DNA from 2 places in the Pantoea sp. X-Soil-MYKO-1785 genome. Region 1 is predicted to be linked to the other one. Evidence: predicted binding sites of a transcription regulator. Region 1 holds the regulator's gene; the other holds the start of a gene.
The links. The regulator ArgR, encoded in region 1, controls arginine synthesis, uptake and breakdown. The targets are predictions, from matches to a motif close to ANTGAATAAAAATACANT.
Positions count from the first base shown of each region.

Region 2: the regulator ArgR is predicted to act here: its motif matches at 2,619-2,636, upstream of argC (N-acetyl-gamma-glutamyl-phosphate reductase).

Region 1 covers NZ_AP036000.1:3,725,772-3,729,524, reverse strand. The annotation lists gene AC6I8D_RS17640 (NAD-dependent succinate-semialdehyde dehydrogenase) at 1-284, shown strand, start outside; gene AC6I8D_RS17635 (barstar family protein) at 340-609, shown strand; gene yhcN (peroxide/acid stress response protein YhcN) at 663-926, opposite strand; gene AC6I8D_RS17625 (YdgH/BhsA/McbA-like domain containing protein) at 1,027-1,299, opposite strand; gene yhcN (peroxide/acid stress response protein YhcN) at 1,394-1,657, opposite strand; gene argR (transcriptional regulator ArgR) at 2,147-2,617, opposite strand; gene mdh (malate dehydrogenase) at 3,049-3,753, shown strand, end outside.
Region 2 covers NZ_AP036000.1:4,063,030-4,066,782, forward strand. The annotation lists gene AC6I8D_RS19285 (argininosuccinate synthase) at 1-695, opposite strand, end outside; gene argB (acetylglutamate kinase) at 720-1,496, opposite strand; gene argC (N-acetyl-gamma-glutamyl-phosphate reductase) at 1,511-2,515, opposite strand; gene argE (acetylornithine deacetylase) at 2,683-3,753, shown strand, end outside.

The sequences.
Region 1 (3,753 bases):
TCGCGGCCTGCTTTCGTTTCGATGACGAAGATGAGGTGATTCGCCGTGCCAACGATACGCCGTTCGGTCTGGCCGCCTACTTCTACACCCAGAACCTGCAGCGGGTATTCCGCGTCTCTGCCGCGCTGGAAAGCGGCATGATCGGCATTAACGAATGCGCGGTATCGACCGAACTGGCGCCGTTTGGTGGCGTGAAAGAGTCTGGCCTGGGCCGCGAAGGTTCAGTGCTGGGCATGGAAGAGTATCTGGAGGTCAAAGCGCTGCACCTCGGCGGTTTGGGCTAGCGGATATGAACGGGCGGCGCGGGTCGCCCGCAGACGGAGCATGGGAGCCGTCAGCATGAAAACCGAGCGTTTTGATTTCAATGAGATCGTCGATCAGGCCCACTTCTTTCGCCAGTTCAGCGAGCGTTTTTCGCTGGAGGAGCGGCGGATCTGCGACCTGGATGGATTATGGGATGTGGTCACCGGCGAATCATTGCCGATGCCGCTGGAAATAGAGTTTGTGAACCTGGGGAAAGGGCAGCGACGACGTTATGGCGCGCTGATTCTGCTGTTTGATGAAGCGGAAGAGGAGCTGGAAGGCCAGCTGCATTTTAACGTCAGATGAAAAAGGGCCCCGGCGAGCGGGGCCAAAGGGTTCGTCATGAATCTGACGAGGAATTATTTATACAGCTGAGCGGTGAAGTGATAGTTATCACCGGTGCGCGCTTCAATCACTTTATAAGCGCTGGCACCCTGTTCATCGGCTTTCTGAGACAGCTCAGCGCGATAATCCATCGGGGCTCCCGCTGTACCGCTGATGGTTACGGTGCCCGCAGGCTGCAGAGTCTGCGCTTGCTCGCCGGTTACCAGCTGGGCGGCAGATGCACCGAACGCCATAACGGAAAGCAGGCTGACTGTAGCGATGGTTGTTTTGATTTTCATTTTTCGTCTCCTCAATACGTTCAACAACCTGCGGTGAAAAGAAGAAGCGGGTCGTCGACTCTGGTCTCTCAGGCGCCTTTCACGGCGTCATAACGGTTAATTATTTATACAGCTCAGCGGTGACGTGATAGGTGTCATCCTGGTTGTTTTCGATGATGCGATAGTGGCTGGCGCCCTGCGCATCCGCTTTCTCTGACAGAACCTGACGGATATTGGTCTGATCTCCGTCACGACCGCTGACGCTGATAGTCTGATTCATCGGCTGCAGATTCTGGCTCTGTGCCTGCTGGTTAGAAACCAGGCTGGCTGCGCTGGCTCCCACTGAGAACAGCGAAGCCAGACCGAGTACGGCAATAGCGAATGTGGTTTTCATGGTCAACTCTCCTGAACTGTGTTGCCGTTTCCCACCGAGGCGCATAACCGCGCATCAAAAAGTGGGCTACTGGCGATATGGGGTTGGGCTGAACTTAGTTGTACAGACGGGCGGTAGCGTGATAGTTACCGTTGTTGTACGCCTCAATCACGCGGTAGGCTTTTGCACCCTGCTGATCGGCTTTTTCGCTCAACTGCTGATTAATTTCCATCGGTGAGCCCGCAACGCCGCTGACGCTAATGGTACCCGCCGGTTGCAGATCCTGAGCCTGTGCGGCTGTGACAGATTCTGCTGCTACAGCACCAAAAGAGAGGGCAGAGAGAATGCTCAGGGTGGCGATAGTCGTTTTTACGTTCATATATTTTTCCTCGTCGTCAATTTTTATCTTTTTAGTTGGTGTGATTTGCATCACGAAAAGAAGTATAGAACTAATAACGTAAGAAATTAATACCCCGCTAATAATGTTTTTTTGTGATTCTTTATCCTTATGGCTACTTTTAATAACTCAACGTTATAAAAAACGGCGGAAAAATGACCTTTTCGCCGTTTTTTATTGCAAAAACAGGGAGATAAACCAATTTATCTTTTTGTGCGAAAATCCCTGGTCGATCAGACTGGTCTTTGATTTAGATCTGGGTAATGACGCCAGAGTAGTGATGTAAAGCAGTGTAAAATACCGCAAAAGGTTAAGCAGACCAAAAGGTATGACCAATATTTTCAAAGACGAAAGCAGGTCGAAGTGCGGGCTAACTATTTGTTTTAAAACAGGATGAGGCCGGAAAAGAGGCAGGGGCGGGCAGAAAGGGCTGTTGACCGGTCGCGCGCGGCCCGATCAACAGCCTCGTTATCAGAGTTCCTGTTCAAACAGGTTAAGAATCGCCCCGTGCAGCTGCTTAACCGTAAAGTCGCGCGCGCGGGTAATAAAGATAGTGTCATCGCCAGCGATGGTGCCGAGGATGCCTTCTGATTTACCCAGCGAGTCAAGCAGGCGCGCAATCAGCTGCGCGGCGCCTGGGCTGGTATGAATCACGACCAGCGCATCGTTGTAATCGATGTCGAGCACCAGATTTTTTAACGGGCTGGTGGTAGTCGGCACGCCAAGCTCGGCGGGCAAGCAGTAAACCATCTCCATCTTGGCATTACGGGTGCGTACCGCGCCAAACTTGGTCAGCATACGAGAAACCTTTGACTGGTTAATGTTCTCGAAGCCTTCATCCTGGAGCGCCTGAACGATTTCGCCCTGGGAACTGAATTTTTCTTCTTTTAATAAGGCTTTGAAAGCCTTGATCAGATCGTCTTGTTTCGATGGGTTTCGCATAGGTTACCAATAAATAGAGGGAATAACCGCACATCCGCCCGCGGCAGAGTGGTGATTATGCATTTAAATGCATTTTTATGCAATCGGTTGATTGATGAGCAGGGTTCGGGCGGCTAGCGGGCGGCGATAATAGCAAAGAAATCGTCCCAGACCAAAACCCCTGTCACAGCGCCGAAAGGCGAAGGTTGCAAAGTTGTTATATTATTGGTGGTGTAGTAACAGAAAACGCACGTAGCCGTTCTCTGTCTGCCGACGGCAAAGTTGTCGGTCATTCAGGTATTAAGATGATAAGTAACTTATGAATCCGGCGATCGCGTGTGAAAACACGTAGAATTGACAACGGATACGCGTCATCACCTGAGCAGTTGATTAAGGTCTGACACAGATGGAATTCCGGCTCTTCTCTGCCCCACCTTAATAAGGAGTTAAGAATGAAAGTTGCCGTACTCGGTGCCGCTGGCGGCATAGGCCAGGCGCTCGCACTTCTACTCAAAACCCAGCTTCCCGCAGGTTCAGAACTTTCACTGTATGACATCGCGCCGGTGACACCGGGCGTTGCCGTCGATCTCAGCCATATTCCGACTGCGGTGGCGATCAAGGGATTTAGTGGAGAAGACGCCACGCCAGCATTGCAGGGTGCCGATGTGGTACTGATTTCTGCCGGTGTGGCACGCAAACCCGGTATGGACCGCGCCGACCTGTTCAACGTTAACGCCGGCATTGTGCGTAACCTGATTGACCAGGTGGCGACCACCGCGCCCAAAGCGTTAATCGGTGTGATCACCAATCCGGTCAATACTACGGTGGCGATTGCGGCTGAAGTCCTGAAAAAACACGGCGTCTATGACAAAAATCGTCTGTTCGGCGTCACCACGCTGGATATTATTCGTGCCAATACCTTTGTCGCGGCGCTGAAAGGCAAACAGCCTGGCGAGATTGAGGTGCCGGTTATCGGCGGTCATTCCGGCGTGACCATCCTGCCGCTGTTGTCGCAGGTTTCAGGCGTCAGCTTTAGCGAGCAGGAAGTAGCTGACCTCACCAAACGCATCCAGAATGCCGGAACCGAAGTGGTTGAGGCCAAAGCCGGTGGCGGTTCTGCGACGCTGTCGATGGGGCAGGCTGCGGCTCGCTTCGGC
Region 2 (3,753 bases), 340 kb from region 1:
CGACCTTTCTCCACGGTCACGGTCACTTCTTCCGGCTGATCCGGTGCCTCTAAAGGATCGACGGTCCAGACCCAGCAATCTTTATTTGGTGCATTGGCCGGGCTTTCCAGCACGCCGCCTTCGGTGGAGATGTGCCAGGCGTTTTCATCGCGGCTGTAGATTTTTTCCAGCGACGCAGTGGTCGGAATATTGCGCTCTTTCAGGTAGTCCAGCAGCGCTTCACGCGACCGCAGGTTCCATTCACGCCATGGCGCGACCACTTTTAGCTGCGGGGCCAGCGCGGTGTAGGTGGTTTCGAAACGCACCTGATCGTTACCTTTACCGGTTGCGCCGTGGCAGAGAGCATCCGCCCCGACTTTCAGCGCCAGCTCAACCTGGGCTTTGGCGATAATAGGACGCGCCATCGAGGTGCCCAGCAGATAGGTGCCTTCATACAGTGCGCCGGTCTGCAGCACTGGATAAACGTAATCGCTAATGAACTCTTCGCGCAGATCAACCACGTGACACTCAGAGGCACCGGACTGCAGCGCTTTCTTCTCTACGCCTTCCAGATCGCTGCGCTCCTGACCGATATCGGCCACAAACGCCACCACCTCACAGCCGCCGTAGTTCTCTTTCAGCCATGGAATGATGGCGGAAGTATCAAGACCACCGGAGTAAGCCAGAACGATTTTTTTGATGCCTTGCGTTTGCATTTCGTAATCCTTGAATCAGAGTCGTTAAGCGAGAATCCGGGTGCCAATCGGCACGCCGTTAAACAGGTCAGGCAACCGCTCAGCGTGACGCCAGCTGGCGATATCCACCGGGCGGCCCAGCGTACGCGCCGCATCCAGCGCAGCGTGCACCTTCACAATCATGCCATCGGTAATAATCCCCTGGGCGATCAGCTGTTCAGCTTTGTCGGCGGTCATCTCTTCGATTCGCTGACCTTTGCCGTCGAGAATACCGCTGACGTCCGACAGCAAGACTAAATCAGCACCGAGGGTCGACGCCAGCGCGGTCGCAGCCTGATCGGCGTTGACGTTCATCAGTTCGCCGTCATCAGTAATCCCGATAGAACTAACCACCGGCATATAACCGGCGGCCAGCAGGGTTTTCATCAGCGCCGGGTTACCCGGCATAGCGTGACCCACGTGGCCCAGTTCTTCATCAAACGGGGTGACGTTAACCATGCCGGCATCGCCAAGACAGAGGCCAACCGCGTTGATGCCGGTTTTTTTCGCCCACGCCAGCAGGGTTTTGTTGGCGGTGCCGGCCAGCGCACCGGTAATAATGTCGATCTGATCGGCTGGCGTGACGCGCAGGCCGTTCTTTTTCTTCACCGGCAGCGCCAGCTTTTTCATCAGCTCATCCACCAGGCAACCGCCACCGTGGACAATAATCAGCGGACGCTGATGGGCGCTGCGATAGGTCAGCAGCGCATCAAACAGACGGGCCAGCGCTTCTTCGCTGTCTAACAGCACACCGCCCAGCTTGATAATCAATGGATTGGTCATGGTTTACTCGTCCGTTAAGTCAGTGACGTGGTTTCAGGGAAGCCAAAGCGGATGTTCAGACACTGGACGGCCTGCGACGCGGCACCTTTCAGCAGGTTATCTTCGGCGGCCACCACAATCAGATGCTCGTCCTGGACCTCGAAACCAATGTCGCAATAAGGCAGGCCCACCACCGCTTTCAGTGCCGGAACGCCCTGCTCGTAGAGCCGGACCAGTGGCTTATCGTGATACGCGCGCTGGAACACTGCCGCCACGTCTTCGCGGCTCACGCCCGGATTTAACCGGCAGGTTATCGTTGCCAGAATGCCGCGCGGGAAGTTGCCCAGATGCGGCGTGAAGATCACCGGCGTGCCAAGATGCGCCACGATTTCCGGATGATGACGATGGTTGAACAGACCGTAAGGCTGCAGGCTGACTTCGCAGAAGCTGGTGCCGACGCTGGCTTTACGCCCTGCGCCGCTTACGCCGCTGGTGGCGTTGATCACCGGCCACTGTGCCGTATTCAGCAGGTCTGCCTCTACCAGCGGTTTCAGCGCCAGCTGGGCCGCCGTCGGGTAACAACCCGGCACGGCCACCAGCTGCGCCTGCTTAATCTGCTGATGCTGATATTCCGCCAGGCCATACACCGCTTTATCCAGCCAGTCGCCATGCTGATGGGTGAAGCCGTAGAAGCGGGTATAAAACGCCGGGTCATTGACGCGAAAAGCACCGGACAGGTCGAATACCACACAACCGGCCTTAAGAAATTCCGGTGCCAGATCGTGGCTGACTTCATGGGCCGTCGCCAGAAAGACCGCATCCACTTTATCTGCCCATTCCGCCGCATGGCTCAACGGCTGCAGCGGCAGATCCACCACCCCTTTCAGCTGCGGATGCAGATCGGACAAGCGCTTACCCGCATCGGGACTTTGCGCCGAAACCGCTAAAGCGGTTATGTTGATATCTGGATGGCGATTCAGGAAGGTGGCGAGCTCTACGCCAGCGTAACCACTGGCACCCACGATCAGCGTATTCAACATCAGGCTGTAACCCTTTTTACAGTCACACGTTCCGGGTCGCGGCCTTGCCCCGTTGCCCACAATGTCGTTTGCAGCGATTTAAGGTTCACATGCAGACGACGTTAATGTATTTTTATTCACTATTAATGCATGAATATTGATACATCCTAACTCAAGGACCGTCAACAGTGAAGACAAAATTACCGCCTTTTATCGAACTCTACCGCCAGTTGATCGCCACACCGTCAATCAGCGCAACCGATGCCGCACTGGACCAGAGTAATGAAACTTTAATCAATTTGCTGGCTGGCTGGTTTCGCGACCTTGGCTTCAGCGTTGAAGTGCAGCCGGTGCCCGGCACCCGGCATAAATTTAATATGCTGGCCCGCACCGGTGACGGCGCAGGCGGGCTGTTATTAGCCGGTCATACTGACACCGTGCCGTTCGACGATGGCCGCTGGACCCGCGATCCCTTTACCCTGACCGAGCACGACAACAAGCTCTACGGCCTCGGCACCGCCGACATGAAAGGCTTCTTCGCCTTTATTCTCGATACGCTGCGGGATGTGGATGTGACAACGCTGAGCAAGCCGCTCTACATTCTCGCCACCGCTGATGAAGAGACCACCATGGCCGGCGCTAAATATTTTTCTGAATCGACGCAGCTGCGTCCGGATTGCGCCATCATTGGCGAACCGACCTCACTCAAGCCGGTTCGGGCGCACAAAGGGCACCTGTCAAACGCGATCCGTATTGAAGGTAAGTCGGGCCACTCCAGCGATCCGGCGCGTGGTGTTAACGCGATTGAACTGATGCATGAATCGATCACCCATCTGATGCAGTTGCGCAATACGCTGAAAGAGCGCTATCACCACGATGGCTTCGCCATTCCTTATCCCACCATGAACTTTGGCCATATTCACGGTGGCGATGCGGCTAACCGCATCTGCGCCTGCTGTGAACTGCATATGGATATCCGGCCGTTGCCAGGCTTATCGCTCAGCGATCTGGATGGACTGCTGAACGACGCGCTGGCACCGGTCAGTGCGCGCTGGCCTGGTCGTGTGACGGTCGCAGAGCTGCATCCGCCGATTCCCGGCTATGAATGTCCGGCGAACCATGAACTGGTCAGCGTGGTCGAGAAACTGCTCGGCACGCCAACCGAAGTGGTGAACTACTGCACCGAAGCGCCGTTTATTCAGCAGCTCTGCCCGACGCTGGTACTGGGTCCAGGCTCGATCAATCAGGCGCACCAGCCG